One region of the Actinoallomurus sp. NPDC050550 genome, then DNA from elsewhere that is predicted to be linked to it. Evidence: riboswitches for the same ligand, from Rfam matches in the RefSeq annotation. Region 1 holds a riboswitch; each other region holds the start of a gene.
The links. Region 1 has a riboswitch for cyclic di-AMP ahead of AB0I04_RS00650 (NlpC/P60 family protein). Riboswitches for the same ligand answer to the same signal wherever they lie in the genome.
Positions count from the first base shown of each region.

Region 1 (10,347 bases):
ATCCGCTCGCTTCTGCTCGAGGAGCTGCTGGGCCTCCTCCGGCTTGCGGAGCCAGATGTCATAGGCGCGGCTGTTCGTGCTCATTGTCAGAACCTCATGCGTCGTCGGCGATCTGCGGGATCGGCCCATCATCGCAGAGTTTCGTGGCGGCCGACGCGGCGGTCGCGTGGCACCGAGCTCGTCATAGTGGGGGAGAGATGGACGAAGCAGGGGGGAATACGCAGGTTGTATGACCCGGGCTTGTCGCCTGCTCGATACCCTTGGGTCTCGTGGACCTCCTCGATTCATGGCGCGATCTTCCGGCCGCGCAGCAGCCCGACTGGCCCGACTCCACGCGCGTCCGCGACGTCGCGGACCAGCTGTCCAAGCTCCCGCCGCTGGTGTTCGCGGGCGAGTGCGATCAGCTCAAGGCACACCTGGGTGCCGTGGCGCGCGGTGAGGCGTTCGTGCTGCAGGGCGGCGACTGTGCCGAGACGTTCTCCGGCGCGACCGCCGACGACGTGCGCAACAAGCTGAAGACCCTGCTGCAGATGGCCGTCGTGCTGACCTACGCCGGGAGCGTCCCGGTCGTCAAGATCGGCCGGATGGCGGGCCAGTTCGCCAAGCCGCGTTCCAAGCCGGTCGAGGTGCGCGACGGCGTCGAGCTGCCCGCCTACCGGGGCGACATGGTCAACGGGTTCGACTTCACCCCGGAGGCCCGGGTGCCGAACCCGGAGCGCCTCCTGCGCGCCTACCACGCCGCGGCCGTGACGCTGAACCTCACCCGCGCCTTCACCCAGGGCGGCTACGCCGACCTGCGCCAGGTCCACGCCTGGAACCACGACTTCGTCGCCGAGAGCCCTGCCGGCCAGCGGTACGAACGGCTGGCCGGGGAGATCGACCGGGCACTGGCGTTCATGCACGCCTGCGGAGCGGACCCGGAGGAGTTCCACCGGGTCGAGGTCTACTCCAGCCACGAAGCGCTCCTGCTGGACTACGAACGCGCCCTGACCCGCATCGACTCGCGGTCCGGGCTGCCGTACGACGTCTCCGCGCACTTCCTGTGGATCGGCGAGCGCACCCGGCAGCTCGACGGCGCGCACGTGGACTTCATGCGCCACATCCGCAACCCCATCGGCGTGAAGCTCGGGCCGACCACGACCGCCGAGGACGCCCTCGCGCTCATCGACCTGCTCGACCCCGACCGGGAGCCCGGGCGGCTCACGTTCGTCACCCGCATGGGCGCCGAACGGATCCGCGACCACCTCCCCGCCCTGGTGGAGAAGGTCACCGCGAGCGGTGCCCAGGTCGCCTGGATCTGCGACCCGATGCACGGCAACACCTTCGAGGCGGAGAGCGGGTACAAGACCCGCCGGTTCGACGACGTGATGGACGAGGTCGCCGGCTTCTTCGAGGTGCACCGGGCGCTCGGCACCCACCCGGGCGGCGTGCACATCGAGTTCACCGGCGACGACGTCACCGAGTGCGTCGGCGGCGGCCACGACATCGTCGAGGACGACCTCCACCAGCGGTACGAGACCGCCTGCGACCCCCGGCTCAACCGCGGCCAGGCGCTCGACCTCGCGTTCATGGTCGCCGAGATGTACCGCATCGGGAAGTAGCGCGACTGATCCGCCCGGATCGTACGGCCGCCGAGACCCTCCGCATCGCGAGGTAGCGGAAGCGATCCGTCCGGGGCCGTACGGTCACCAGCGACCCTCCGTATCGCGAGGTAGTGGGAGCGATCGGTCCAGGGCCGTACGGTCACCAGCGACCCTCCGCATCGCGAGGTAGCGGAAGCGATCGGTCCAGGGCCGTACGGTCGCACGGGTCCACCGCATCGGGAAGTGACCGCCTGAGACGCGAGCGCCCCGCCCCGAGGGGCGGCGGCCGTCATACGACGCGGACGGCGCCGGCGAACGGGCGGGTCGACAGGTCCGCGACGCGGACGCGGTCGCCGGTGTGCGGCGCGTGGATGAACTTCCCGTCGCCGATGTACATCCCCATGTGGTGGATGTCGGAGTAGAAGAACACCAGGTCGCCGGGCTCGAGCTGGTCCCGGGAGACGTGGACGCCGGCGTTCCACTGGTCGCCGCCGTAGTGCGGCAGGTTGACGCCGACCTGCTTGTAGGCCCACATGGTCAGGCCGGAGCAGTCGAATCCCCGGCCGGGCGCCGCGCCGCCCCAGACGTACGGCACGCCGAGCTGCGACAGCGCGGCCCGTACGGCGCCGACCGCCTTGCCGGGGCCGCCGGGGATGGGGGGCACCTTCTCGCCCTTGCCGGCGCGCTCGACGGCGTCGCGCAGCAGCGGCTTGCGGACCTTCTCCAGGTCGTGCTTGATGGCCGCGCGCTGCTGGGCGAGCTGGACCCTGAGCCGGGCCGCCTGCGCGGCGCGTTCCCGGGCGTCCTGGCCGGTCCACTGGGCGTTCTGGATGGCCTGGGTCAGCTGCCGGATCTCGGTGTCGTCCTGCTGCGTGAAGTAGTGCAGGGTGGCGGCCCGGTCGAGGACGGCGCGCGGGTCGGAGGCGGCGAGGAGGGCGGGGGTGTCGTCGTTGCTGCCGCTCATGTAGCGCATCGCGACGAACCGGCCGACCTTGTGCTGGATGGCCTTGAGCGCCTGTGCGGCCCGGGCCGAGGTCTGGCCGGCGACGACGGCCGCCCGCTGGGCCTGCCCCAGGCGTACCTTGAGGCCGTTGTACTGCTCGGTGAGCTGCTCCAGCTGGTTGTTCAGCTGGTCGGCGCGCTGGCGGAGCGCGTCGATGCGGGCATCGGGCCGGGCGGTGTCCGCCAGTGCGGGCGACGCGAACCCGGCGACGACGAGGGCCAAGGCCGCGGCGGCCGTACGGCGGGCTGTGGTCTTCGAGGGGCGGCGCGGGTCCGGTGCGGAGGCCGCAGCGGCCGTGTGACGGCCTGTGGCCTTCTGAGGGTCGTGCGTGGGGGTCACGGCGGCCGTACGGCGGGCCGTGCCCTTCCCGGGATGATGGGGATCGCGACTGTCCGCAGGGTGCGATGACGCCATCCAGTGCTCCTCTCCTCAAGCCGCCTACCGGGTTAGCTGACGGGTTCGGACGGAAGAGAAGCCCTACCGCGCACCGTCGGTGACGGGCGCGGATTCACCCCGGATGCGAAGGCGCGGAGCTGCCCCGTGGCTTCGCGAGTGGGTCCCCGGTTCCCCGGCGCGTCGGCTGACGCGACGGGCGATTCGGCGGTCCGGCCGTCTCTCGGCCGGTGACGACTCGCTGGAGATTAACGGATAGTGACGGGGCGGCCAACGGGAACATGCGGAGATGGCCCGGGGGATCGGAGGATGGTCACTCTGGGTGATGCGGAGGCTGGTCCTTTGCGCCTAGACGCACGCGGTCCCCGCCCCTCCGGATCGGGAGGAAACGGGGACCGGCGTGACGTTCGGACGCGCTCGCTCAGGAGAGGACGGACTCGGACTCGGAGCTGTTCTGGGCCACCGCCGCGTGCAGGGTGTTCCAGAACGCCAGCTCGACGTCCTCCTCCAGCTCGGAGATCTTGCCCCAGAACTCCTTGTCCTCGGCCATCGCGGCGGCCTCGGCGGACAGGACGGGCATGACCATGGTGCCGGCGTCGGCGGCATCCAGGTCGGCCACGCTGACCTCGGCGGGCAGCTCGACCGGCATGCGGTGGTGCTTGCCGCGCTTGCGGACCCGGACGTTCGGCGCCGCGACGGGCACCTTGACCTTCGACTTGCCGACGGCCAGGGCCACCGTGCCGAACAGGACGACGGCGAGCAGCCCGGTGAGGGCGGCCTGCTGGTCCGGCAGGGAGGTCGGCGCGGGCGCCGGGTCGTGCGACGCGACCGTGTGCGTGTCGACCTGGGCCGGGGTGTCCTGGCCGATCTCCTTGACCGCGGGCGTGGGCGCGGCGTGCTTGGGAGCGTACTTCTGGTCGGTCTGGACCGTCTGCGCGGGGGCGGCCTTCACCTTCACCTTGGAGGGGTAGCCGAACCCGACGACCTGGCTGATGTCCCGGGTGGCGCGCAGCAGCGCGTTGTTGTGGTTGGCCTCGATCGTGTGCAGCGTGTGGCCGTCGACGCGCTCGACGATGCCGACGTGCTCGATGTCGCCGATGCTCTTGCCACCCGACCAGGAGAAGAAGACGATCGCGCCGGGCTCGGCCTTGTGGCCCCAGGCGTGGTGCTTCTTGAACCACTCGGCGTGGTCGGGAGTGGAGGCGAACTGCCCGGTCCAGTCCTCGACGCCGGCCTTGTTGGCCGCCCACGCGAGGAACATGTCACACCAAGGAGCGTCGGTGTAGGAGGAGTCCTTGTCGACATGCTTGCCGTACCAGTCGCCGAACTTCGTGTAACCGTCGGCTTTCTCGTGGTAGCCGAGCTGGCTCTTGGCGACCTCTAGCAGTTTCTGACCTATCGAATCCATATCTCCCCTTAGGCCGCCTACCGGGTTAGCTGACGGGTTCGGACCAGAGAGGAGCCCTACCGTGCGTGACGGATTCACCCCGAGGGACAGATGGGTCCCCGGCTCCCGCGCCGCTGGCTGCGTCGACGGGATTAGGCGGTCGGCCTGCAACCCCCTGGTTGGAGGTTGGTCACAGCCCGATCTCGGCGAAATCTAGCCGAACTCTCGCAACTACGGCAACGCGTTCGGAAACGAAAGTCTGGCATCACTTGCTCACCGAGCGTAGCTGCGTGTGCCGCCCGCCGACCGGGTAACGCCTGAAAAGGTGCTCTCACGTGCGGCGCAGCCATTCGAGGGCGCCGTGCGACGGCGTCGAGAAAAGCCGAGTGCCGTGCTCGCCACCCGGAAAAAGTGACGAACACGGCACTCAGGCCGACGCTTCCTCAGTGGAAGTCGGGGTGCAGGATGTCGATCCCGCGGGTGTTGTCCGCGACGTAGACGTATCCGTCGTGCCAGTACGGCGCCCACGACATTGCGTCCGCGGGCCGGAAGTAGGCCACCTGCTTCGGATGCGCCGGGTCCCGCACGTCGAGGAAGCGGGTGCCCTGCGAGTAGAAGGACTGGACGAGGACGTCGTGGTGCACGGAGAAGTAGTGGGCCGAGCAGTCGTCGGTGTCCGTCCGGCTGCCCTCCTGGCCCGCCACGCTCCAGGTGCCGACCGTACGCAGGCGGAAGGGCTTGTCCGGAGTCGACCGCCAGCCCTCACCTCCGTACGAGCCGTGCAGCGAGGCGATCACGAGCCGGCCGTCGTCGGCGCAGCCGGGGTTGAACGCCTCCTCGGTGGCGTAGACGAGGTCGCCGCCGCCCGGCGCCTCGTGGGCGGTCGAGCCGACGGGCCGGAACGAGTTGTGCATGAACTTGGACGGCGCCGCCGCCTCGCTGATGCCGCCGCCCGCGTACGGCACCGGGTCCCAGGCGCGGGCCACGCGTACGGTCCGCTGGACGGGATCCCAGTGCCGCCCCTCGGTCCAGTAGCCGCGCACGCCGCCGCGTCCGGACGCCCACGTCACCCCGGCCGCGTCCACCTGGATGTCGTGGACGTAGTCCGTGGTCCCGTCGTTGCGGCCCAGTTCGATCGGCTGGGGGAACGTGCGCGGATGCCGCGGGTCCCGTACGTCGGTGACCCAGACCGGGCGGCCGCCCCAGTCGGCGGGCATCCAGTCGGCCTTGGCCGGGCCGCCCGTCCAGAGGTACCGGCAGTCGTCGACGCAGCTCGTCGTGTGCCCGGCGGGGATCTTCTCGTACGCGAGCTGTACCGGCTTGGCGGGGTCGGCCAGGCTCACGATGTAGACGCCGGACTCGCCGGTGTGCGTGTTGCCGTTGAAGGCGCGCGGGTCGCGCGCCATGAAGACCAGCTTGCGGTGCGGGTCGGCCTCGGTGTCCTCCGTCTCCCACATGCCCGGCATGGACAGCGTCCCGAGCGCCTTCGGCGCGGCCGGGTCGGTGACGTCATAGGTCTTCAGGCCGAACTGCCCGGAGACGTACATCACCTTCCGGTGCCCGTACGTCAGGAAGCCGAGGGAGATCGCGCCCTTGGCGTCGGGGAGGGTGGCCGCGAGGCGTACTCCCTTCACGGCGCTGGAGGGCGGCAGCGGGGCGGCGTGGATCTGATGTGCGATCACGTCCTGCTGGACGGCGGGCTGGGTCGTCTGGTTCTCGTCGTCGCCGCCGGGTGGGCAGGCGAGGGCGGGGCCGGCCATCGTGACCACGGCGGTCGCCGCGGCCAGGACGGACAGGGACAGGGTGCGCAGGGTTGTCACATCTCTCCTTGGGGCCGGGTGGGGAAGGAGCATGATCCGACCGGGACGCTATACAGCGCCGTCAAGAGGATCAAGGGCTCGGCGCGGCCACCGGGCTCGGCGGTGAGGTGCGCGGCCGGGTGGACGTCTCGCTCATCGTCGCCGTACGGCGATCCGCGTCGCGCTCGGAGCGCGGTCGTTCATCGCACCATTAACCGATCCTGAAGCGGGCCTTAAGCGCCTGTCGCCGCGGTTCCCCGGCCGCTTCGCTGGACACCTGACGCGGTCGTCACCGAAGAAGGGGAATTCGTGAACAGCAGGATGATCGGCAGAAGGTCGTTTCTTGCGTCCGGCGCAGTCCTCGGCGCCGCGGCGCTTGCCACGGGGTGTGCCCCCGCCACCCGGGCCCGGCGGACCTCGGCGACGGCGGGCGGCCTGCCGCTGACCGTCGTGAACCGGACGGGGCGGTACGCCAGCGGGTCGATCTTCATGTACATCGTCGGCGTCGACCCGGCGACCGGGACCCAGGGGCACGTGACGGCGGACGGCAGGTTCGTGCCGTGCGCGTCGTCGGACAACGGGTCCGGCGGCAACACCGACTACGCGATCCCGCTGCAGGGCTCGGGAGACACGACGGTCGCCCTCCCGAAGATGTCCGGCCGGGTCTACTTCTCGCTCGGCGACCGCCTGCGGCTGAAGGTCGTCGCCGACGGCAACGGCAAACCGGCCCTGCAGTATCCGGCGGGCTGGGTGAAGACCGACCCGAACTACGGGATCCTGCACGACTGGATCGAGTTCACCTACAACGACGCCGGCATGTTCTGCAACACCACGATGGTCGACATGTTCAGCGTCCCGCTCGCCATCCGGCTCGCGGGAGCGCGCACGCAGACCACCGGCACCCTCGTCGACGGCGGCCGTGACCAGATCTTCGCCGCGGTGGCGAAGCAGCCGGAGTTCGCCCGGCTGGTCGTCGGGGACCGGATGCGCGTCATCGCGCCGGGTCACGGCATCGAGGCCGGGCTGTTCCCGGCGGACTACTACGACGCGTACATCGACGCGGTGTGGTCCAGGTACGGGGGGACGCCGCTGACGGTCCGGACCGACGCGGGCACGTTCACCGGGAAGGTCGCCGGGGACCGCCTGTCCTTCACCGGCGGAAGCCGGACGCCCGCGTCCATCGCCCGGCCCTCGACCCGCGACGTCCTCTTCTGCGACGGAGCGCTCGCGGCGCCCAACGACGGGGTCACGGGCCCGGTCGCCGCGATCCTCGGCGCGGCGTTCAACCGGTCGACGCTGCTGTCGGACGCGAGCCAGCCGGTCACGGACGCCGCCCGGTTCTACCGGGCATCGGCCATCAACCACTACGCGCAGGCGATGCACGCGGCGTCCCGGGACGGCGCGGCGTACGGCTTCGCCTTCGACGACGTGGCCGGCCACGCCTCCTACATCCAGGACAACGAGCCTACCTCGGCGACCGTGACGCTTACGCCGTTCTGAGCCGTGCCATGGTATTAATAATAAAATATGGTTAGTTATCGGGACTTTATGGCCGGAATCGGTCAGCGGTGCCCTGTGGACCGATCCATCCTCCGCGAGGGCGCCCGGGAACGGAGCCGCCGCCGAGGCGGCCCGCGCCCCGGACCGCCGACGGCGACGGGCCACGACGTCGGCGCAGGCCGCGCCGCCTGTCCCGGCGTCAGCCCGGCCCCGGTCCTCGGTCGTGCGAGGGTCGCCCGGTCCCGCCTCACCGCTCCCCGCTCCTACCCGCTGGGTACGTGTCAGCCCGGACGAGTGGCCGTTCGTCTTCCTGTTGAATCACGGGGGACGAGCGGGCCGGTGAGGGAGGGGCGACGGGCATGAGCGAGACGACGTCCGGGCGGTACGCCGGCCGGGTCGGCCTGGTGACCGGAGGAGCGTCCGGCATCGGCGCCGCGACCGCCCTCCGCCTGGCGGCGGAGGGCGCGGCGGTGCTGATCGTCGACGTGTCGCCGGCCGGCGAGGCCGTCGCGGCCCGCGTCCGGGAGTCCGGTGGCCGAGCGGCGTTCCTCGCCGGCGACGTCAGCCGGGAGGAGACCTGGGAGCGCGCCGCCCGTACGGCCGAGGAGTCGTTCGGCGCCGTCGACGTCCTGGTCAGCAACGCGTACGTCGTCGAGGTGGCGCCCGCGCACGCCATGTCGCCCGACTCCTGGCGCCGCCAGATCGACGTGTGCCTGACGGCGGCGTTCCTGGGCGCGCGACGGCTCCTGCCCGGCATCGCCGAGCGCCGCGGCGCCATGGTGATCACCTCGTCGGTGCACGCCCTCGTTGGGCTGCCCGGCCATCCGGCGTACGCGGCGGCGAAGGGCGGTCTCGTCGCGCTGACCCGGCAGCTCGCGGTGGAGTACGGCCCCACGGCGCGCGTCAACTGCGTCATCCCCGGCCCGATCATGACCGCCGCCTGGGACCGCGTGGCCGAGGCCGACCGGGCGAAGAGCGTCCAGGCCACCGTGCTCCAGCGGTTCGGCGAACCGGACGAGGTGGCCGCGGCGATCGCGTACCTCGCCTCGCCGGACGCCTCCTACGTCACCGGCACCGCCCTGACGGTGGACGGCGGCTGGAGCGTTACAAGGGACTCGGCGTGACGCGTGGCGCGGGGCGATCGCGGCCGGCGGATGACGGGGGCGTGGCGTGTGGTTCCGGGCGGGTCGGGCGCCGTGGATGGCGGCTGGGGGATGGCGGCGGCATGACGCGCAGGTCCGGGCGGGCCGGGCGCCGTGGATGGCGGCCTGGGTGTGACAGGGCCCTCGGCGTGACGCGCCGCGCCGAACGGGACGGGGGCTGACGTCGTGGCGTCCTACAGCGGCCGCGGGCTGCACGGACAGACCGTCGAGGCCGTCGCCAACATGATCTTCACCGGGGAGTTCTCCGACGAGGACTGCATCGACATCGCCAGGCTGCAGGACAGGCTCGGGGTGAGCTCCACGGCGCTGCGCGAGGCGCTGAAGGTCCTCGCGGCCAAGGGACTGATCTCCGCGCGGCCCAAGCGCGGCACGTTCGTCCGGCCTCGGGCGGACTGGAACCTCCTGGACGGCGACGTCATCCGGTGGAAGTTCGCCGCCGGGCCGGACGACGCCTTCCTCCACGACCTCCACGAGATCCGATGCATCATCGAGCCGAGTGTCGCCGGGCTCGCGGCGCGACGGCGCGACGCCGCGCAGCTCGCGGCCCTGCAGAAGGCCCTGGAGCGGATGGACCGGGCGCGCGGGAACGTCGACGCCACGACAGCCGCCGACCTGGAGTTCCACCGGGCGCTCCTCGTCACCAGCGGCAACGAGCTGCTGATCCGGATGGACGTCATGATGGGCGCCGGTCTGGCGAGCCGCGACGCGCTCGTGCACAGCGCGGCCGGCACCGCCGACGCGGTGCCGAGCCACCGCGCGGTGCTGGAGGCCATCCGCGCCGGAGACGCGGGCGCCGCCGAGGACGCCATGCGCGCACTCCTCCTGCAGTCCTGGCACGACCTGGACCGGGTCCGCGGCGAACATCGGGTCCGCGACGAACACCGCGTGAACGCGCGTACGGAACGGGAAGATCGGGGCAGAGAACAGGAATGAAGATCGCCAGGATCGAGACGTTCCTTGTCCCGCCGCGCTGGATGTTCTGCCGTGTCGAGACCGACGACGGCCTCGTCGGCTGGGGCGAACCCGTCGTCGAGGGCCGCGCCGAGGTGGTGCGCACCGCCGTCGACGTGCTCGCCGAGTACCTCATCGGCCAGGACCCGCTGCGGATCGAGGACCACTGGCAGGTGCTGACCAAGGGCGGCTTCTACCGTGGCGGCCCCGTGCTGTCGAGCGCGGTCGCCGGGCTCGACCAGGCGCTGTGGGACCTCGCGGGCCGGTACTACGGGGCACCGGTGCACGCCCTGCTGGGCGGGCCGGTCCGCGACCGGATCCGCGTCTACGCCTGGGTCGGCGGCGATGAGCCGAACCGGCTCCGCGACGCGCTCGCCGAGCAGGTGGAGGCCGGCTTCACCGCCGTGAAGATGAACGTCTCCGGCCGCCTGTCCCGCGTGCCCACCGCGGCGGAGATCCACGGGATCGTCGAACGCGCCGAGATCGCCCGCGACGTGCTGGGCCCCTCGCGCGACTTCGCCCTCGACGCGCACGGCCGCGCCACGGTGCCCGCCGCCCGGCGGATCAT
Region 1 is NZ_JBFAJC010000001.1:130,750-141,096, forward strand. Features, by position in the region: gene AB0I04_RS00640 (hypothetical protein) at 1-84, opposite strand, end outside; gene AB0I04_RS00645 (class II 3-deoxy-7-phosphoheptulonate synthase) at 261-1,601, shown strand; gene AB0I04_RS00650 (NlpC/P60 family protein) at 1,873-3,000, opposite strand; cyclic di-AMP (ydaO/yuaA leader) riboswitch at 3,005-3,170, opposite strand; gene AB0I04_RS00655 (CHAP domain-containing protein) at 3,401-4,387, opposite strand; cyclic di-AMP (ydaO/yuaA leader) riboswitch at 4,386-4,535, opposite strand; gene AB0I04_RS00660 (hypothetical protein) at 4,810-6,186, opposite strand; gene AB0I04_RS00665 (glycoside hydrolase family 64 protein) at 6,475-7,665, shown strand; gene AB0I04_RS00670 (SDR family NAD(P)-dependent oxidoreductase) at 8,025-8,789, shown strand; gene AB0I04_RS00675 (FCD domain-containing protein) at 8,994-9,761, shown strand; gene dgoD (galactonate dehydratase) at 9,758-10,347, shown strand, end outside.

Region 2 (10,347 bases), on a different contig from region 1:
GATCAGCTTCGTGTGCTCGATCGGCAACGTCCCGCTGGCCGCGGTGCTGTGGAACGGCGGCATCAGCTTCGGCGGTGTCGTCGCGTTCATCTTCGCCGACCTGATCATCCTGCCGATCATCGTGATCTACCGGAAGTACTACGGCACCCGGATGGCCCTGTTCATCACCGGCACCTTCTACGCGGCCATGGTGATCGCCGGCTTTCTCGTCGAGCTGATCTTCGGCGTGACCGGCCTCATTCCCGGCAAGCGCCATGCGGTCGTGATGGAGGCGGGCGTGTCCTGGAACTACACGACCTGGCTCAACATCGCCTTCCTCGTCCTCACCGCCGTCCTGCTGACCCGCTTCGTCCGGACCGGCGGCATCCCGATGCTGAAGATGATGGGCGGCTCCCCCGACACCGAGCACGCCGGCCACGACCAGGGCCATGCGGCCCATGACCGTCACCAGTGAGCGCGCCTCACCTTCCCGCGTCGGGACGCAACACACCAAGAGGCCCGAACCTCGCGACAACCGAGATAGGGACATTTACCGTCGAATAAGCGTCGTAACGCCGCACGGTTTTGAGACGGAACACGGTGTAAGCGGGCTGGCCTTGGCCTAGAGCGACATCTTCATTGGCCATTGCGTTCGCCGCCATAACCATCACCGGCCGCGTCGACGGACACAGTGACCATGTGGTGTCTATGGGGAAGGTACGGGCCCGGCCGTCCGGAACGGCCGGCTCGCCGAACGCCCGGGTGAGACGCCCGCTGTCGGCCTGGAGCTGGTGCGCCGTCGTCGTCACCGCCTTCCTGGCCGGCGCGGGAGCGCACGCGGCGGGGGTGCCGGGGCCGTACATGCTCGCCGGGCTGCTCGTGGGCATGGTCCTCGCGCTGTCCGGGCTGGTCACCGCCACCTTCCCGCGCCCGGCGTACCGCATATCCCAGGCCATGGCCGGAGTGTTGATGGGCGGCTACATCCAGCCGGCGGCGCTGCGGGCGGCCGCGCCGGCGATGCTCCCGCTCACCGTCGTGACCGTCGTGACGGTCCTGCTCAGCGTGGGGATCGCCCGGCGGATCGAGCGGACCGGTCTGCTCGACCGGCCGACGGCGACGCTGGCCACGGTGCCGGGCGGCGCGGCGGCCATGCTGGCCGCCGCGGACGAGCTCGGGGCCGACACCCGGCTCGTCGCGATCGCCCAGTACTCCCGGGTCGCCATGATCGCGGTGACCGCCCCGGTGGTCGTCCCCCTGTCCGGGCCCCTGCTGCACGGGGGCGCCGGGTCGGCCGAGCCGCACTCGCCGGTCAGCCCGCAGATGCTGCATTTGGTGGCCGGGGCCCATCAGCCGGCCGGGCTCCTGGTGCTGTGCGCCGTGGCGGTCCTGGGCGTCCAGGTGGGGCGGCGCCTGCGGCTGCCGGCGCCGATGGTGCTCGGTCCGATGTTGGTGACCGTCGTGGCGACCTTCTCCGGAGCGGTCCATGGATTCCGGCCGGCCGGGCTGCTGCAGACGCTCGTGTTCACCTGCATCGGTCTGGAGATCGGGCTGCGGTTCCGCCGGGACTCCCTCCGGCACGCGCGCCGGCTCCTCCCCTGGATGGTGGGCGGAACGGTCGTCATCAGCCTCGTCTCGGCCGTACTCGCGTGGCTGCTGGCCCGCCTGACGAACCTGTCGTACGCCGACGCCTACCTCGCGACAACGCCCGGCGGGATCAACGCGGTCCTCGCCACCTCGGTCGCGACCAACGCCGACGTCGGACTGGTATCGAGCGTGCAGAGCATGCGGCTCTTCGCCGTCGTCACGCTGGCGCCCGTGCTGGTCCGCCTGTCGTTCACCCGGAGCCGGCGATGCGCTCCGCCGGACGAGACGCCCTCGAACGTCCGTTGACGTTCCCTATTCACCCGGCATACGGGCGGCACATTGTCCGTAGCGGCCGGTCAATGAACGTCAACGTCGCAAAAGGTTAACGAAACATTGATTGGCAAAAGGCGCCTGATCACCTCTAAACTACGGAAAGCCCGGCTGCCCCCGGCTTCACAGGAAGCACAGCCGTCCGCCGAATCCCCTTGGGAACCCGGGAATCCACAGTCGTCGAGGCGCGTCCAGAACCGATGAGGTTCCGGCAGGGTGGCTCCGGCCCGAGCCTCGATCGCTGACCCGGAAGGCGGCAAGGAGAGGAGTAGGACTTCTGTGGCGCCTTCCCACCCCCTGACGAACGCGCGCGCCACCGAGCGCTCGCGGATGCGGCGATCGCTCCGCGCCTGCGCGGCCGTGTCGCTCACGGTGGCGGTCTCACTGACGACGGTCGGCACCGCGCACGCCGCGCCCGCCAAGCCGTCGGCGGCCTCCGCGCAGAAGGAGCTGGACAAGCTCAACGCGAAGGTCGACAAGATCGTTGACCAGTGCAACAAGGCGCAGACCGAGCTCGACGCCGCCAAGAAGCGGCTCAAGTCGGTCAACGCCGAGACAGCGGCCGAGCAGGTCCGGTACAACCAACTGCACGGGCGGGTCGTGCAGCTCGCCGCCGACCAGTACAAGACCGGCACGTCCGACCCGGCCACCGCCGTCCTGGCCTCCAAGAACCCGGACGCGGCGCTCGACCAGATGTCGACCTTCACGCACCTGGCCAGCAGCCGTGGTCAGGAGCTCACCGCGTTCCTCGCGTCGACCCAGCGGCTCCGCCGTGACCAGGCCGAGGCGCAGGGCACGACCCAGGAGGTCCAGCAGAAGGTCGCGAAGCTCAAGGCGCAGAAGACCGCGGTCAACCAGGCCATCGCCAAGCAGAAGGCCCTCCTGAAGAAGCTCGGCCAGGCCACTACCGCTCCGAAGGGCAAGATCGGCGGTTCGTACACCGGTCCGGCGTCCGGCTCGGCACGCGCGGCCCTGAACTACGCCTACGCGCAGCTCGGCAAGCCCTACATCTCCGGTGGCACCGGCCCGGAGGGGTACGACTGCTCCGGTCTCACGATGATGTCCTGGCGGGCGGCCGGGGTCAGCATCCCCCGGGTCGTCCCCGACCAGTACAACGCGGTCCACCACGTCGCGCAGAGCGACGTGCAGCCCGGCGACCTCATCTTCCTCGACGGGCTGGGGCACGTCGGGATGATGGTCGACAGCGGCCGCTTCATCCACGCTCCCCGCACGGGCGAGAACGTGATGATCAGCTCGGTCGCCGGCTACTGGCAGGGTCATCTCGTCGGCTTCGGCCGTCCCTGACGACGCAAACCGCGCGGTGAGCCCTCGGGGGAAGGCTCACCGCGCGGTTCTGGCGGGGGATGGTGGTCAGTGCCGGCCTGAGACGGCCCGGCTGTACTGCTGCCAGACCTCCTTGTCGGTGACGACCCGATTGAGGTACATCAGGCTGTCGAACCGGCAGTTGCAGGGGTTGTCCTCCTGCGTGTTCTGCGGGTAGCCCCCGCCGATCTTTATGCCGCGCGGGTCGGTCGCGGAGGTGTAGTGCGTGCCGGGTGTTCCGACCCCCCAGGGGTCGCCCGACAGCACGTAGAAGCCGTCGATCGGCTTGCCGTTCTTGTACAGCTTCATGGTGCCGTGGTCGTAGTCGAACGACGCGGCGAGGAAGACCCACTTGCCGATCGGCAGGATGCTGTGCCAGTCCTCGTTCGCGGCGAACGTCTGAGAGCTGCTGCCGTCGACGCGACGGCCGAGGGCGACCAGGCGCTTGGTCCCCGACACGTCGATGATCTCGAGCAGACCTCGTACGTTGTGGCCCTGCGAGTCTCCGCTGAGCACACCCGTCAGCGCGACGGCGCCGAAGTAGTCCGACGGGTCCGGGGTGTTGGTGTTGGGGCTCGGGTTCGGACCGGTCGTCTTGAACCAGCCCATGATCGAGATCGCCGTGGTGTGGTTGAACGCGTGGAGGGTCGGCACTCCGGTCGTGGAGTAGATCCCGCCCTTCCAGTCGTCATTGCCGAACGTCGTGGGGTTGATCTGCTGGGTCTGGAGCGCGTGCCCGGCGCCGGGGTAGGCGCTGTCCCGGACCCGCATGGCGCCGCCACCGTTGATCAGGTTGATGGTCGTACCGGACGACCCCTGGTCGCGCTCCTGCGCGGGGTTGCCCCGTACGGGGTGCTCGAAGTCGTAGTAGGCGACCAGGTTCGGGCGCAGGCTCGGCAGCACCTTCCCGTCTCCGTGGTGGCCCCGGGCCAGGGCCGACGTCGTGCCGGCGTCCGCCTGGGCCGCGCTCGCGGCCGCGGTGAGCGGCGCGCACAGTACGGCGGCCACGAGGGCCGCGCCGAGGCGCCGGGATCGTACGGGCCGCCGGCGGCGGGCGACCGCCGCCTCGCTGAGATCTGTCATCGTTCCCTCCACGTGCGTATGGAGTCCCGGCGGCCACCGCTCTGAGGCGGTGACCGCCGGGAGGCAGTGGGGCCCGGGCCGCGTCCGCCGCCGGACCGGACGGACGGCGGCCCGAGCCCGGGATCAGTCGCCTACCGCAGTGCCGGTGACCTGGAAGTTGCGGACCCGGCCGATGTTGTCGAACGACCCGAACCCGACCCGACCGGACGCGAAGGTCTTGTCGACCGCCGTCATCCGCGGGTTCTTCGAGTGATCGAGGTACACCGCGATCTCACCGGTGTCCACGTGCCGGATGATCGTCACGTGGTGCCAGTTCATGTCGGTGATCGACGGATCGGCGCCGCGCGACCGCAGCGGATCCCACTGGTCCTCGATCCGCAGCCGGTCGGCGTTGTTCACAACGAAGATCCCGTTGTGCGGGTAGATGTCGTTGCTCTGCGACAGATGCGCGTAGTAGAACTGCGTGTCCGATTGGTAGCCGAACACGATGATCACATCGCGGTTGCTGATGTCCGTCGGGGTGTCGATCCGCACGTCCGCGTCGATCCGCTCCGTGCCGAACTTCGGGCCCTTGGTGAGGACCGCGTACTCGAACGGGCGGCGCGGGCCGGGCCGCTGCACGCCGGCCTCGGCCAGGATCACCTGGTTGCCCTCGAACTTCCACTTCGACGGGGTGACCGGCGCCCAGTTCTTGGCGCCCGCCGTGCCGCCCACGTGGGTGTGGCCGACCGGACCCGAGGCGAAGTGACGCGTGCCGACGACCTTCCAGATCTTGCCGTTCGCCTTGGAAAGCATGTAGAGCTCGCCGTGGCTGTCGCGGCCGAAGCGGAGGTCGACCCGCTTGTCGCCGGCGAACTGCTGCATCGTCAGCCGGTTGCCGTTCGTGTCGAACGTCTGCAGCTGGTGGATCGGTGCCCGCGGCCCGCCGCGGCGCATCTGGCTCTGCTCGGTGTAGTAGACGCTGCCGTCGACCAGGTCGCCGAAGATGTACTTGCCGTACAGCTCGGGCAGCTTGTGGCCGCGGTAGACGTAGCCGCCGGAGATCGCCTTGCCGATGTCGCTGGAGCAGTTCCAGCCGGCCGGCGGGTCGTGGTCGTAGGCGGCCACCGGGTAGTCGTAGCCGTACTTCGCGTCGTCCGCGGGCAGCGTGTACAGGTCGCAGCGGTCGTTCTTCACGAAGCTGAACGGGCCCTCGCGGTTCGGCCAGCCGGCGTTGTCGCCGGCCCGGATGTCCCAGACGCCCTCGATGGTGTGCTCACCGATGTGGCCGAGGAACAGCTGGTGGCTGCCGCCGGTGTCCCAGCCGAAGCGGTGCGGGTCGCGGAAGCCGTAGGCGTAGATCTCGCCGAGGTCGCCGGGCTTGCCGACGAACGGGTTGTCGGCCGGGATGCCGTACTTGCCGTTGGCGCTGTTGTTGCCGTGCGGGTCGATGCGCAGGAGCTTGCCCTGCGGAACCCCGAGGTTCTGCGGGTCGTTGTTGCCCGCGGCCTGGCCCTGCCCGCCGTCACCGGCGGCGACGTACAGCTTGCCGTAGTCCTTCGACCCCGGCCGGGCGTTCGGGTTGAACCCGATCTCCTGGATGCCGTGGATCTGTCCGGCGAAGCCGAGCCGGAGGACCTCCCGGTGAGTGCCGTGGAAGGTGTCCGCCGACGGGTCGTCGGCCGTCCACTCGTCGATGACACCGTGGTAGATGGTGTTCGGCTGCGGCGTCAGGTCCGGCACCTTCGTCGTGCTGGAGGCCAGCTCGCTGTGGACGGTGTAGAACTTGCCGTTCTTCTTGAAATCAGGGTCGAAGGCGACGATGCCGAAGCCCTGGCCCAGGCCGCGCCCGGAGAAGAAGTACGGTTGGAAGGCCGCCTTGACGTCGAGGTAGACGTGCGGCTGGCCGTTCCGGACGATGTACATGTTGCCGTTGAGGTCCGGCACGTACATGCGGCCGGAGCCGTCCGGAACCTCACCGATGTAGTTGATCCGGTTCGTGCGCATCAGGCGGGGGTCGACGGGCGCGGGGACCGGGTCGGACTTCGGGAACTGGGCGTACTCCTGGAGGACCAGGCCCAGGTCGGAGGTTATCGGGCGTTCGGGGATCGGGTCTTTGACGGGTTGTAGATCATCGGCTTGCGCTGCTGTCTGCGGCATGATGAGGGCCGCGAGAACAGCGACGACGGTCAGAAGGCACCATCTGAGCTTCGTCATCCTGCCACCCATGGGGTCGTGGGACTGAAAGCGCTTTCTGGAAGCGCTTTCCCGAACGTAGATGAGGTTGGATCGAGCGTCAAGGGTCAGAGATCCGATGTTTCCTCCGGGGGGTCTGGGGCGGTTCGGACGGAGGATGCGGTGACGCGCGAGGTCGAAGAATGTCAGGTGACGTGCTCGGCGAAGCGGTCGAGGCAGAGGGACAGGGCGTCGGTTCCGGGCATCGCCCACAGCCCCTCGTTGAAGATCTCCACTTCGATCGGCCCCGTGTAGCCGGCCTCGTCCACGGCCATACGGAACCGGCGCAGTTCGACGCAGCCGTCCCCGAGCATGCCGCGCCCGGTCAGGACGCCCTCGGGCAGCGGGGTGACCCAGTCGGCGACCTGGAACAGCGCGATCCGGTCCTCCGCCCCGGCCCGCGCGATGGCGGCGTACGCGCCCGGGTCCCACCACAGGTGATAGGTGTCGACCATGACGCCGACCTGGTCGGCGGGATGCGACGCGGCGAGGTCGAGGGCCTGGTCGAGGGTCGACACCACGCACCGGTCGGAGCAGTACATGGGATGCAGCGGCTCGAGCGCCAGCCGCACGCCGTACCGCCCGGCGTACGGGGCGAGCTCGGCGAGCGCCTCGGCCACCCGCGCCCGCGCGCCGTCGAGGTCCCGGGAGCCCTCGGGCAGCCCGCCGCTCACCAGCGCGAGAGAGGGCGCGCCCAGCTCGGCGGCCTCCTCAATGGCCTGCCGGTTGTCGGCGATCGCGTCCGGGAGCTGGAAGAACCCGCCACGGCACAGCGACGTGACGGTCAGCCCGGCGTCGCGGACCAACCTGGCCGTACGGGCCAGGCCGTACTCGGCGGCCGGTTCGCGCCAGAGCCCGACGCCGGTGACCCCGGCGGCGACGCAACCCGCGACGAGGTCCGGAAGTGGCCAGTACCGCGTCGTCCACTGGTTGAGACTGAAGCGGTCGAGGCTCATACGACCTCCTTCGTCGGAGGAGTGGCCAGGCACGCTGTGCTTTTCGATTCGCTCGCTCCGCTCGCTCATGACGGCACCCCCTGGACGGTGAGCCATGCGCGCATGCGGGCCACGGCGAGCTCCGGGTCGGGCAGCAGCCCGGCCTGGTCGGCCAGCTCGAACAGCCGGACCAGGTGCGGGACGGACCGGGCGCTCTCCAGGCCGCCGACCATCCGGAAGTGCGCCTGGTGCCCGGCCAGCCAGGCGAGGAACACCACGCCGGTCTTGTAGTAGTACGTCGGGGTCGCGAAGATGTGCCGGGCCAGCGGCACGGTCGGCGCGAAGATCCGCTCGTACGCCTCCAGGTCCCCGGCGTCGAGCGCGCCGAGTGCCGCCGCGGCGGCGGGCGCAATCGGGTCGAAGATGCCGAGCAGCGCGTCGCTGTGCCCGACGTCGTCGCCACGGATCAGCTCTGGGTAGTTGAAGTCGTCGCCGGTGTAGAGGCGGACACCGGCGGGCAGCCGTCGCCGCAGCGCGACCTCGCGGCCGGCGTCCAGCAGCGACACCTTGATGCCGTCGACCCGGTCCGCGTGCGCGCCGATGATCGCCAGGACGCTCTCGGCGGCGGCGTCCAGGTCGGCCGAGCCCCAGTAGCCCTCCAGGGCCGGGTCGAACATCGGGCCGAGCCAGTGCAGCACCGCGGGCCGCGCCACCTGGCCGAGCAGCCGCCCGTACACGGCGACGTAGTCGTCCGGCCCTTCCGCCGAGGCGGCCAGCTGACGGCTCGCCATGATGACCGGGGTCCCACCGGCCGCAGCGATCACACCGACCTGCTCTTCGTAGGCGGCGACGATCCGGTCCAGCGGCGCCGGGCCGGGCGGCAGCTGGTCGGTGCCGGCACCGCACACGATGCGCCCGCCGCAGGCTCGCGCCTCCGCGCCGCTGCGCTCGATGAGCTCGCGCGTCGCCGCCCAGTCGAGGCCCATGCCGCGCTGCGCGGTGTCCATCGCCTCCGCCACGCCGAGCCCGTACGACCACAGGTGGCGGCGGAAGCTCAGGGTCGTCTCCCAGTCGACGGCGGCTTCGAGACCTGTCAGGGGATCGACGACGACGTGCGCGGCGGCGTACGCGACGCGGGACGTCGCCGGGCTCTCCGGCGGCGGGTAGGCGCGCGGCTCGCCGAGCGTGTACGGGACGATCGAGCCGTCCGCGCGGGGCAGGTCGATCTTCACTTCGCGATCTCCGGGACCTCGATGCGACGGCCTTCCTTCCAGGAGCGCAGCCCCAGCTCGGCGAGTTGGACGCCGCGCGCGCCCGCGTAGAAGTCCCACGGGAACGCGCCGTCATCGGCGACGTGCCGCAGGAAGAGCTCCCACTGCGCCTTGAACCCGTTGTCGAACTCGGCGTTGTCCGGGACCTCCTGCCACTGGGAGCGGAAGTCCTCGGTGGCGGGCAGGTCGGGGTTCCACACCGGCTTCGGCGTCATCGACCGGTGCTGCACGCGGCAGCGCCGCAGCCCGGCGACCGCGCTGCCCTCGGTGCCGTCCACCTGGAACTCCACCAGCTCATCGCGGAACACCCGCGTCGTCCACGAGGAGTTGATCTGCGCGATGACACCGCCCTCGAGCTCGAAGATCCCGTACGCGGCGTCGTCCGCCGTCGCGGCGTACGGCTTGCCGTCCTCGTCGACGCGCTCGGGGATGTGGATCGCGCCGAGGGCCTGCACCGACCGCACCGGCGCGATGATGTTGTCCATGACGTACCGCCAGTGGCAGAACATGTCGGCGATGATGCCGCCGCCGTCCTCCACTCGGTAGTTCCAGCTCGGGCGCTGCGCCTCCTGCCAGTCGCCCTCGAACACCCAGTAGCCGAACTCCCCGCGCACCGACAGGACGCGCCCGAAGAAGCCGCCGTCGACGAGCCGCTTCAGCTTCATCAGGCCCGGCAGGAACAGCTTGTCCTGCACGACTCCGTGCTTGATGCCCGCCTCGTCCGCGAGCCGGGCGAGTTCGAGGGCCTCCTCGAGGTCCTCGGCGAGCGGCTTCTCGGTGTAGATGTGCTTGCCCGCCCCGATCGCCGCCCGGACGGCCGGCGACCGGGCGCTGGTGATCTGCGTGTCGAAGTAGATGTCGACGTCCGGCCGGGCGAGGGCCGCTTCGAGGTCGGTGGACCACTCTGTGAGCCCGTGCCGCTCGGCGATGGCGCGCAGCTTGACCTCACTGCGGCCGACCAGGACGGGCTCCGGCCACAGCACGGTGCCGTCGGCGGTCGTCAGCCCGCCCTGGTCGCGGATCGCCAGAATCGAGCGGACGAGGTGCTGGCGGTACCCCATCCGGCCGGTCACGCCGTTCAGGACGATCCCGATGGACCTGCGTGCCATCCCTGTGTGTTCCTCTCTGCGGGTTGCGGTGAGCGCTCGGTCGTCAGTCGGCGGCCGACGTCCGGTCGCCGACCGCCGACCGCGCTGTCAATCGGCGGCCGATGCCGCGCCGAGCAGGTCGCGGATGCGGCCGGTGGCACGGGCGAACTCCGGCTTCGCCATCGTCGCGGCGTAGTCGCGCTCGTCCGGCAGGTCCACGTCGATGATCTCGGCGATCGTGCCGGGCCGGTCGGTCATCACGACGATCCGGTTGGCGAGGTACGCCGCCTCCGCGATCGAGTGCGTGACCAGCAGGACGGTCGTGCGCGTCTCCCGCCAGATGCGGTTGAGCTCGATGTTCAGCTGTTCGCGGGTGAGCGCGTCCAGCGCGCCGAACGGCTCATCCATCAGCAGGACCGGCGGCTCGTGCAGGAGCGCCCGGCACAGCGCCACCCGCTGCTGCATGCCGCCGGACAGCTCGTGCGGGTAGGCGTCCTCGAACCCGGTGAGCCCGGTCATCGCGATCAGCTCCGCGGTGCG
Region 2 is NZ_JBFAJC010000025.1:58,007-68,353, reverse strand. Features, by position in the region: gene AB0I04_RS30410 (permease) at 1-454, shown strand, start outside; gene AB0I04_RS30405 (AbrB family transcriptional regulator) at 688-1,869, shown strand; cyclic di-AMP (ydaO/yuaA leader) riboswitch at 2,027-2,164, shown strand; gene AB0I04_RS30400 (NlpC/P60 family protein) at 2,173-3,198, shown strand; gene AB0I04_RS30395 (hypothetical protein) at 3,265-4,299, opposite strand; gene AB0I04_RS30390 (PQQ-dependent sugar dehydrogenase) at 4,423-6,495, opposite strand; gene AB0I04_RS30385 (sugar phosphate isomerase/epimerase family protein) at 6,660-7,469, opposite strand; gene AB0I04_RS30380 (dihydrodipicolinate synthase family protein) at 7,535-8,680, opposite strand; gene AB0I04_RS30375 (Gfo/Idh/MocA family oxidoreductase) at 8,677-9,828, opposite strand; gene AB0I04_RS30370 (ABC transporter ATP-binding protein) at 9,916-10,347, opposite strand, start outside.
Region 2: linked by a shared signal. The riboswitch ahead of AB0I04_RS30400 (NlpC/P60 family protein) and the one ahead of AB0I04_RS00650 (NlpC/P60 family protein) in region 1 are both predicted to bind cyclic di-AMP.

Region 3 (10,347 bases), on a different contig from region 1:
CCGGTGTGCGGGGCGTGGAGGAACTTGCCCTTGCCGATGTAGATCCCCATGTGCCCGAGGTCGTGGAAGAAGACCAGGTCGCCGGGCTGCAGGTCCGCCTTGGACACCCGCTGGCTGGCGTCGTACTGGTCCGGCACCCAGTGGTTGAGCTTGATGCCGACCTTGGCGAAGGCCACCATCGTCAGCCCGGAGCAGTCCCAGACGTTCGGGCCCGACCCACCGAAGACGTACGGCTTGCCGAGCTGGGCACAGGCGAACTTCAGCACGATCTCCGCCTTGCCCGAGGCGAGGATCGAGCAGTTCTCCTTGGAGCTGCCGGGGTCGATGTTGCCGCCGAGCTTGGCGATCAGTTTCAGCTGCTTCTTGACGGCCGCGTCGGCCTGCGACTTCTGCTGCTCGAGCTGGGTCTTCTTCGTCTTGAGCTGCTGGGCCGCCTGCACGCGCAGCGCCTGCTCCCGCTCCAGCCGCTGGGCGGAGGCGAGGTACTGCTGGAACTCCGCCGAACGGTTGTGCGCGATCTGCGTGAACGCCGACATCTGCGAGAGCACGGCGTCCGGGTCCTTCGAGCCGAGCAGCTGGGGGATCGAGCCGTTGTCCCCGGTCTTGTAGGCGTCGACGGCCAGCTGGGCGACCCGCAGCCGCAGCGCCTGGAACGTCTTGCGCTCGGCCTGCACCGACTTGGCCAGGGCGTTGACCCGGCCCTGAGCGGCCTTGTAGTCCGCCTTGGTCTTGTTGTACTGGTTGCCGAGCTGGTCGACCTGGTCGTTGAGCTTCGCCAGCTGCTTCTTCGCCCCGCCCAGTGAGGAGGCGGGGTCGGCGTGCGCCGGAACGGCGGGCAGGGACAGCCCGGCGGCGGCGATGAACCCGGCGGTCGTGACGGACCATCGCGCGGTTCTGGACATGATCGTACGCTCCTTGGCCATGGTGATCGTGTCCTTAGAGCGCGCCCGCGCCGACGTAGTGCGAGCTGTACCAGACGTTGCTCAGGCTGTCGATCTTCACCCACGACCCGGTGTGCGGCGAGTGGATGAACTTGCCGCCGCCGACGTAGATGCCGACGTGCCCGAGGTTGTCGAAGAAGACCAGGTCGCCGGGCGACAGGTTGGCCCGCGAGACCCGGCTGGTCGCGTTGTACTGGTCGGGGACGACGCGCGGGATGCTCACACCGGCCGCAGCGTAGGCCGCCATCGTGAAGCCGGAGCAGTCGTAGCGCGGGCCATTGCCGCCGTAGAGGTACGGGGTGCCGCACTTGCTGTAGGCCCACACCAGCACGGTGCGCGCCTTGCCGGTCGCCGATCCCGTGTAGCCGCCGCCGCAGTTGCTCGGCATCGGACCGCTGTCGTCACCGCCGCCACCGGTGTCGGCAGCGGGGCCCAGCTTCTTGATCAGGGCCTTCTGCTGCTCGATCGTCTTCTCGATGTTCTTCTTGCCGGCGAGTGCGGCGTTCTTCTTCTGCGCCAGATCGGTCTCGGCCTGCTTGGCCTGCGACTCCTGCCGCTGCAGCAGTTGCGCGGCGTTCAGGAACTGGGTGAGCTCGGTGGAGCGGTTCTTCGACACCTGCGCGAACGCCGACATCTGGTCGAGGACGGACTGTGGGTCCTTGGCCGACACCAGGGTGGGGATGTCCGCGTCGTTCCCGCCGTTCTTGTACTGCGACGCGGCCATCTGCGCGACGCGGACCCGCAGGTCCGCCCAGGACTGCCGCTGCTGCTTGACCGAGGCGTTCAGCGCCTTGAGTCGCTTGTCGGCCGCCTCCCACTGGGACTTGGCCTTGTTGTAGACGTTGTCCTGCTGGTCGGCCTGTGAGTTCAGCTTGGTCAGCTTGGCCTTCGCCTGGCTCAGCGTCTGCTTCGGCTTCGCCTCCGCCGTGCCGACGGGCAGAACCAGGGCCGCCGAAGCGGCGATGCACAGGGTGGCCAGGACGCGACCGCCGATGCCGCCACTCACCGACCATCCGACGGCTGAGCCGTCGGCACTGCGCTGTGTTGCCACGATTGCGGCACGCCCCTCTCCCACTGACCGCCTACCGGGTTAGCTGACGGATTCGGGCGTGGAAGGCGCCCTACGGAGCGTGTGGCGCTCCGATTCACCCCGGAAACCTGGTTCCCCGGCTCGTCGTGTCGGTGAGAGGCTGGCGCCCGAACTACGGGCGACCTCACCGAACGTGACGACTCGGCGGTGGCCGTCGCCGTCGCCTGGGGGGCGACGAACCAGCGAGCGGCTCAGCGCGTGAGACTAGTCAAGTCTCACGCTGGTAACAACCGCTTCTCCTGGAATTCTAGCAATTCATATCATTCACGCAACACTGTGCGCGCGAATCGTCACGATGCGCGGTCGATGGAGATCGTCATCCGCAGGGGCGGGACGAGCCCCTCGGCGGCGAGAACTCCCAGCGCCCGACGTTCCAGCGGCCCGATCTTCAGGCCCGACGCCGGGATCAGCGGCATGGCGGAAACGACGCAATCGTCGCAGCCGACGTTGCGTACCTCACACTTCTCGCAGTCGATGAGCACGAATTCCTCCTCGTGTCTTCGTCATGACGAGACGTTAAGAGGACCCACCGACAAAAGGGCCCGGAGCGAGGACGACGCAGCGAGCGGAGTGGGCGGCCGAGGCACGAGGCCACCCGCGTAGCGAGTGAGGAGGACCGAGCGACCAGAAGGCACAGCGAGGACGACGCAGCGAGCGGAGCGGGCGGCCGAGGCAACGAGGCTGACCGAGGAACCGAAAGGCCGTCAGGTGCGGCCGAGGCGGCGCAGGAGGAGGGATGAGGGAGCCGGCCGGGCGTCGGCCCGCCGGGCGGAGTCGCAGACCTCCTGGTCGGAGGAGATGACCACGACGGCGCGCCCGCTGGGCTCCGCGCGTACGAGCTGGGCGATGAGCTCGTCGGCGGTCTGGCCCGGCGCGCTGAACAGCACGCGGACGCCGCGGGGCGCCTGGACGGCGACCGGGGCGTTCAGCTCCGCGCCGTCGAACACGCACGTCACCTCCGCCTTGGTCTGGGCGTGCAGCACGCCCAGGCCCGACACCAGGCGGGTCCGCTGGTCGGCCAGTGGCAGGTCGCCGTAGCCGGTCTTGGTGACGTTGTATCCGTCGACGATGAGGTGGACCTGCGGGAGGGTGAGCAGCTGGTCGAGGAGTGCGGGGTCGCTGTCGGCGAGGGCGCGCCCGGGCAGTGTGCGGTGCCCGGGGCGGGTCGGCGTGATGCCCCCGACGCTGTCGGCGGGCCGGGTGATGCCGGGAGGCAGCGCGATCTCGTCGCGGAGGCCCTTGGCGGCGTCGGTGAGGGCGTCCAGGAGGACGCGCAGCCGGGCCTCGTCGACGTTGCGGCCCTCCCGGGCGGCGCGCCGGGCGTTCTCCGCGGACGACTCGGCGTGGGACAGGCGGCTGCGCAGCCGGCGCAGCTCGGCCTCGGCGGTGGCCGCCGCGACGGACGCGGCCGTGCGCTCCTCGCCGAGGCGGCGGTCGAGGTCCTCCGCGCGCGCGTGCTCGCGTTTGGCCTTGCCCCGGGCTTCGTGCAGGCGTTTGCGGAGCTCGGCGTTCTCGCCGCGGAGGTCGCGCAGCTCCGCGCGGAGCCGGTCGGCCTCCTCGGAGCGGGTGGCCTTCGCGGCGGCGATCTGCTCGCGCAGCTCGGCCACCTGCCGGATGACCTTCGCCTCCTCGGCCGCCGTCGCCGACTGCTCGAGGTCGCGGCGCGCGGTATCGACCCGCTCCGCCCAGCCGGCAGGGCGGAGTAGGTAGGCGAGGGCGGCGACGGTGACGGGGTCGGCGGCCGGGGGCACCGTCCCCGCCAGGATCGCCTCGCCCAGCACGGGTTCGCTCTCTCGTACGACGTCGGCGACGCGCTCGCGGAAGGCGGTGTCGTCCTCGAGCTGGGTCGCGATGAGGGTGGCGGCGAGCCGGGCCCGGCGGCGCGGCTCGAACCGGGCGACGCGCCGGAGCGGTAGGGGTATCTCGTCGGGCCGGAGCGCGCCGATCACGTCGGCCGCGGCCTCGACGACGCGCTGCCGGACCGCTTCGGGGAGCGGCTGATCGAGGTGTTCGCCCGGGCCGGTGTCGATGATCTACTCCTCACGAGTCGAGCGGGTGGGGCTGGTGCGGGACGCGTGCACCGGGCTCCGTGTCGCCGTCGCTGCCCAGCGTAGACGCCCCGGCGACCTTCGGTCCGCAATCCCCTCGACGAATACCCCGCAGTATCCGGCACCGGTCCGTCGAGGGGTTTGTCGGTCGCCGCGCGTACGGTGCCGCCATGGCCTCCGTCGGCCCTGCCGTGCAGGGCACCCTCGATGACCTCGGCACCCCCTTGGCCGGCGTCACCTTCGTCGTCGTCGACCTCGAGACCACCGGGGGCTCGGCCAAGGAGGACGCGATCACCGAGATCGGCGCGGTCAAGGTGTGCGGCGGCGAGGTCGTCGGCGAGTTCGCCACGCTGGTCGACCCGGGGATGCCGATCCCCCCGTTCATCTCGGTGATCACCGGCATCACGCAGCAGATGGTGGTGGCCGCTCCCCCGATCGGCGAGGTCCTGCCCTCGTTCCTGGAGTTCGCCAGGGGCACCGTGCTGGTCGCGCACAACGCGCCGTTCGACATCGGCTTCCTGAAGGCCGCCTGCGCCGCGCAGGAGCGTCCCTGGCCGACGCCGGCGGTCGTGGACACCGCCGACCTCGCACGCCGCCTCCTCACCCGCGACGAGGTCCCCAACTGCAAGCTCGCCACCCTCGCCCGCTTCTTCCGGACCACCGTCGAGCCCTGCCACCGCGCACTCAGAGACGCGCAGGCCACCGTCGACGTCCTGCACGGGCTGCTGGAGCGCGCCGGCGCGTTCGGCGTCGACACCCTGGAGGAGCTGACCGGGTTCACCCGCGCGCCGACGCCCGAGCAGCGCAGCAAGCGCCACCTGGCCGACGGCGTGCCCGCCGCACCCGGCGTCTACCTCTTCGAGGACGCCCGCGGCGAGGTCCTCTACGTCGGCAAGAGCGGCCGGCTGCGCAGCCGCGTCACCTCGTACTTCACCGCGTCGGAGACCCGCCGCCACGTCCGCGAGATGATCGGGATCGCCGACCGGGTCCGGACCATCGTGTGCGCCAGCCCGCTCGAGGCGGAGGTCCGCGAGCTGCGGCTCATCGCGGCGCACAAGCCGCGCTACAACCGGCGGTCGCGCCACCCGGAGCGGGCGGTCTGGCTGAAGCTCACCGCCGAGGTGTTCTCCCGGCTGTCCATCGTCCGGGAGGTGCGCGACGACGGCGCCACCTACCTCGGCCCGTTCGGCAGCGTCCGCACGGCCGAGGAGGCGCGCGCCGCCGTGCACGACGCCGTCCCCCTCCGCCAGTGCACCCAGCGGCTCACCCTGCGGCTCATCGAGAGCGGCCGCGCCGCGACCTGTGCGCTGGGCGAGCTCGGGCGCTGCGGCGCGCCGTGCGAGGGCCGCCAGCCGCCGGAGGAGTACGTGCGGCACGCGTCCCTCGCCCGCACGATCCTGGAGGGCGACGTCCGGCCGGTCGTCGCCGCCGCGCGGGCCCGCATCGACCGGCTCTCCGCCGAGCTGCGTTACGAGGAGGCCGCCGTCCAGCGCGACCGGCTGGCCGCCTTCGTCCGCGGCGCCGCCCGCTGCCAGCGCCTGTCGGCCCTGGCCGGGCTCGCACAGCTGGTCGCGGCCCGCCCGGCCTTCGACGGCGGCTGGGAGCTGCACGTCGTCCGCCACGGCCGGCTCGCGGCCGCCGGCACCGTCCCGCCGAACGCCCACCCCGTCCCGTACGTCGAGGCGCTCGTCGCCACCGCCGAGACCGTCCGCCCCGGCATCGGGGCGACCCCACGGGCCTCCGCCGAGGAGATGGAGTGCGTCCTGCGCTGGCTGGATTCCCCGGGCGTGCGCCTGGTCGAGGTCGACGGCACATGGACCTGCCCGCCCCACGGCGCCGAAAGCGTCCGCCGGTGGATCGAAAATGCCGTTCAGGGCCCCGATTCCCGTAAGGTTGACCGCGCCGGTCGGCCGATGCGATAGGAGCAGGTGTGGCGCTGCCGCTGTACGACAACCAGCCGACGCGGCGCGCGCCCCTGGTCACCTACTTCCTGATCGCCGCCAACGTCGTCGTCTTCCTGCTGTCGCCGATCGCCTCGATCGGGCACCACGACCAGAGCGTGGAGCAGCGCAAGTGCGCGCAGGTGACGTTTCTGCTGAAGTACGGCGCGGTCCCGAACGAGCTGCTCTCCGACCGGGCGAACCCGGTGCCGGAGGAGGTCGCCGCGGCCTGCCACCCGAAGCCGTACCACAAGCGGCCGTGGCTGTCGGCGCTGTCGTCGATGTTCCTGCACGGCGGCGTCGCCCACATCCTCGGCAACATGGTCTACCTGTTCATCTTCGGCGCGGCGACCGAGGACCGTCTCGGACGGCTCCGGTTCCTGGTCTTCTATCTCCTCGTCGGCTACATCGCGGCGTACGGCTTCGCGATCACCTACCCCGACTCGTACACCCCGCTCGTCGGGGCGTCCGGCGCCATCGCCGGGGTGCTCGGCTCGCACCTGGTGCTCTACCCCCGGTCGCGGACGATCGCGCTGATCCTGTCGATCTTCCCGTTCCGGCTGCCCTCGTGGGCGCTGCTCGCCCAGTTCTTCGTATTCCAGTGGCTCAGCCTCGGCGACAGCCAGAGCCAGACCGCGTACGTCGCGCACATCTACGGCTTCGTCGCCGGAATGATCGTCGGCCTGCTCGTCCGGCGCGGCACCGTCGCCCGCAAGTCGGCCGCCCTCAGCTGGCAATAGTTCCATCGGCGGCGCATACGCCCGCCCATGATCGCGTCGAACGGCCTCCACTAGTCTGTGCGACGGGGCGACACCACGCCGCGCGCAACCACCGCAGGAGGCATTCCGTGATCACCGCCATCGTGCTCATCAAGGCCGACGTCTCGCGCATCCCGGAGGTCGCCGAGACCATCGCCGGGCTCGACGGAGTGAGCGAGGTCTACTCCGTGACCGGTGAGTTCGACCTGGTCGCGCTCGTGCGCGTGCGCCAGTACGAGCAGATCGCGGACGTCATCCCCGGCGCCCTCAACAAGGTCTCCGGCGTGACGCACACCGAGACCCACATCGCCTTCCGCACGTACTCCCAGCACGACCTGGAGGCCGCCTTCGCGCTCGGCCTGCCCGACGCGGACTGACGACCGCCTCCCCTGGCCCTGGGACGTCGGCGAACGTACCCCAGGCCGCCCCTGTCGCTAACGCGAATCGGCCCGCCACCCGGATCCTGGGTGGCGGGCCGATCACGTGGGACGGCGACCGTCAGTGGCGGCTGATCGCCTTGCTGTCGCCGGGCTCGACCTCTGCGTCGTGGTGCGAACCCGCGTCGTCGTGACCCTCGTCGTGGCCGTTGACGGACACCTCGTCCTCGGTGAGGGCGCGGTTGAGGCCCTTGCGCAGCTTGCCCAGCGGGCTGCGCGCCGACGGCGCCGGTACGCCGTTCTCGTCCTCTTCCTCCAGCGTCAGCTCGGGCAGCGGGACCTTGCCCGTGAGGACGGCCCTCTGCTCCTCGCCGGCCGGCTCGTGCACCTCGATGAACTCGCCACTCGGCAGCCGCTTGATGATGCCGGACTCCACGCCGTGGTGCGCGATGTCCGCGTCCTTGCGCTGCAGACCCAGGCAGAGCCGCTTGGTGACGAAGAACGCGATGGTGGGCCCGATGAAGACCGCGAACCGGAAGAACCACGTCGTCGCGTACAGGGACACGTGGAACTTGTCGGCGATGACGTCGTTGCCGCCGCCCAGCCACAGCAGCCCGTAGAACGTGACCGCGGTCATGCCCACGGCCGTACGGAACGGGGCGTTGCGCGGACGGTCGGCGATGTGGTGGATCCGCTTGTCACCGGTCGCCCACTGCTCGATGAACGGCCACAGCGCCGCGCCGGTCATGATCAGGCCCAGCGGCACGAGCGCGGGAACGAGGACGTTCCACGAGACCGTGTGACCCCACAGGTTGGTCTCCCAGTTGGGCATGATGCGCAGCGCGCCCTCGAGGAAGCCCATGTAGAAGTCCGGCTGTGAGCCCGCCGTGATCGAGTCGGGCGTGTACGGGCCGAACAGCCAGATCGGGTTGATCTGGGCGAACGTCCCGAGCAGCGCGATGACCATGAAGGTGAACATGAAGAAGGCACCAGCCTTGATCATGAACACCGGGTAGAACGGCTTGCCGAGGACGCTCTTCTCCTCGCGGTTCTTGCCGGGGAACTGCGTGTGCCCCTGGTGCCACAGGATCATGAAGTGCGCGCCGACCAGCGCCAGCAGGATGCCGGGGATCAGCAGCACGTGCACCGTGTAGAGGCGCGGGATGAAGTCGTGGCCGGGGAAGTCGCCGCCGAACGCGAAGTAGAACAGGTACGTGCCGACCAGCGGGATCGACTGCAGGACGCCCTGGGTGATCCGCAGACCCGTGCCGGACAGCAGGTCGTCCGGCAGCGAGTAGCCGAACAGACCCTCCAGCAGGGCGAGGGTGAACAGACCCAGGCCGATCAGCCAGTTGACCTCACGCGGCTTGCGGTACGCGCCGGTGAAGAAGACGCGCAGCATGTGCACCGTGAGCGAGGCCACGAACATGACCGCGGCCCAGTGGTGGATCTGCCGCATGAGCAGACCGCCGCGAACGTCGAAGCTGATGTTCAGCGTCGAGCTGTACGCCTCGCTCATCTTGACGCCGTACAGCTTCATGTAGTGACCCTGGTACACGACCTCCGACATGCTGGGCTTGAACCACAGCGTCAGGAACGTGCCGGTCGCCAGCAGGATGATGAAGGAGTAGAGCGCGATCTCCCCCAGCATGAACGACCAGTGGTCGGGGAAGACCTTCTTCATCTTGCCGCGGAGGAATCCCACGGTGCCGAAGCGCTCGTCGAGCCAGCCGATTGGGGCGTCGACCGCCTTCGGGGGTGCCTGTGTCGTCATTGGTCGCTCACCGATCCTCGCTCACCGAGTCGGTCGCCGATGAGTGTTGTCATGCCTTGGGCCTCCCCCGCTCCCAGAAGCTGGGTCCGACCGGCTCGTGGAAGTCACTCGTCGCGATCAGATAGCCCTCGGAGTCGACGCCGATGGGCAGCTGCGGCAGCGGCCGGGCCGCCGGGCCGAAGATCACCTTAGCGGCGTCGAGCGCGTCGAAGGTCGACTGGTGACACGGGCACAGGATGTGGTGCGTCGTCTGCTCGTACAGCGCGGCCGGGCAGCCGACGTGCGTGCAGATCTTGGAGTAGGCGATGATCCCGCCGACGTTCCAGTTCTCCCGGCCCTTCTTGACCTTGAGCTGGTCCTCCGGGACGTTGATCAGCACGACCGTGGCCTTGGCCAGCTCGTCGAGAGTGGGCTCGCCGTCCGGGTGATCCTTGTCCTTGGGGACTTCCGGGATGACGGTGATGATGCCGCCCGGCGAGTTGAAGTCGGACGGCTTCAGCGGCTGGCCGGTGCCGTCGACGATGAGCCGGGTGCCCTTCTTCCACATGGTGTGGCGGAGCTTCTTCTCCGGGAGCGGGCCCATGTCGCGCAGCAGGATCACCGGGATCAGGCCCAGCGGGGCGGAGGCCAGCAGCAGGGTGCGCCGCAGGAGCGGCCGCTTGGTGAGGCCGCTCTCCTCGGTGCCCTCCATGAAGTACTGGTTGAAGACCTGCCGGTCCTCCTGCGGGGAGGACAGCTCGTGCCGCTCCTGGATGATCTCCTTGGTCGTCATCAGATGACGGACCCAGATCGTCATGCCGACCGCGAGGCCGAGGAAGATCACCGTCAGCGCGGTGCCCAGCGCGTAGTTCGAGTGCATCGCGCGGTCGATGTCGTCGTTGCCGACGTGGCCCGGCCAGACGGCGTAGAAGACGATGAACGCGACGCCCGCGAGGAACGTCAGCGTGAAGAAGAACGCGACCGTGCGCTCGGCCCTGCGCGCCTTGGCCGGGTCGAGCACGTACTGGTCGTGGCCGCTCTCCCCGCCCGTCTCCGCGGACGGCAGCAGGTCATGGTTCTGCACCTGCGGCGGCGTGCCGATGACGCGCTTGGGCGTGCGCTCCTCCTCTTCGGAGGGCGCGCCGTGGGTGTCGTTGGTATCAGACATTGTGCTTCTTCTTGGGCTTCCTGGCGGTGATCCACATGGCCGCGATGATGATCAGTCCGAGTCCGACCAGCCAGCCGACGAGGCCTTCGGCCACCGGGCCGACGCGGCCGAGGCCGTTGCCGCCCGGGTTGGGCTCGGCGCGGGTCTGGGTGACGTACGCGATGATGGCGCGCTTCTGCTCGGGCGTCAGCGTCGTGTCGTTGAAGACCGGCATCGCCTGCGGACCGGTGAGCATGGCCTCGTAGATCTGCTGGGGCGTCGCCTTGGTCAGC
Region 3 is NZ_JBFAJC010000002.1:35,135-45,481, reverse strand. Features, by position in the region: gene AB0I04_RS02485 (NlpC/P60 family protein) at 1-902, opposite strand, end outside; gene AB0I04_RS02480 (NlpC/P60 family protein) at 937-1,947, opposite strand; cyclic di-AMP (ydaO/yuaA leader) riboswitch at 2,005-2,136, opposite strand; gene AB0I04_RS02475 (hypothetical protein) at 2,322-2,513, opposite strand; gene AB0I04_RS02470 (NYN domain-containing protein) at 2,736-3,980, opposite strand; gene AB0I04_RS02465 (DEDD exonuclease domain-containing protein) at 4,250-6,001, shown strand; gene AB0I04_RS02460 (rhomboid family intramembrane serine protease) at 6,010-6,759, shown strand; gene AB0I04_RS02455 (Lrp/AsnC ligand binding domain-containing protein) at 6,867-7,154, shown strand; gene AB0I04_RS02450 (ubiquinol-cytochrome c reductase cytochrome b subunit) at 7,276-8,928, opposite strand; gene AB0I04_RS02445 (Rieske 2Fe-2S domain-containing protein) at 8,978-10,075, opposite strand; gene AB0I04_RS02440 (c-type cytochrome) at 10,068-10,347, opposite strand, start outside.
Region 3: linked by a shared signal. The riboswitch ahead of AB0I04_RS02480 (NlpC/P60 family protein) and the one ahead of AB0I04_RS00650 (NlpC/P60 family protein) in region 1 are both predicted to bind cyclic di-AMP.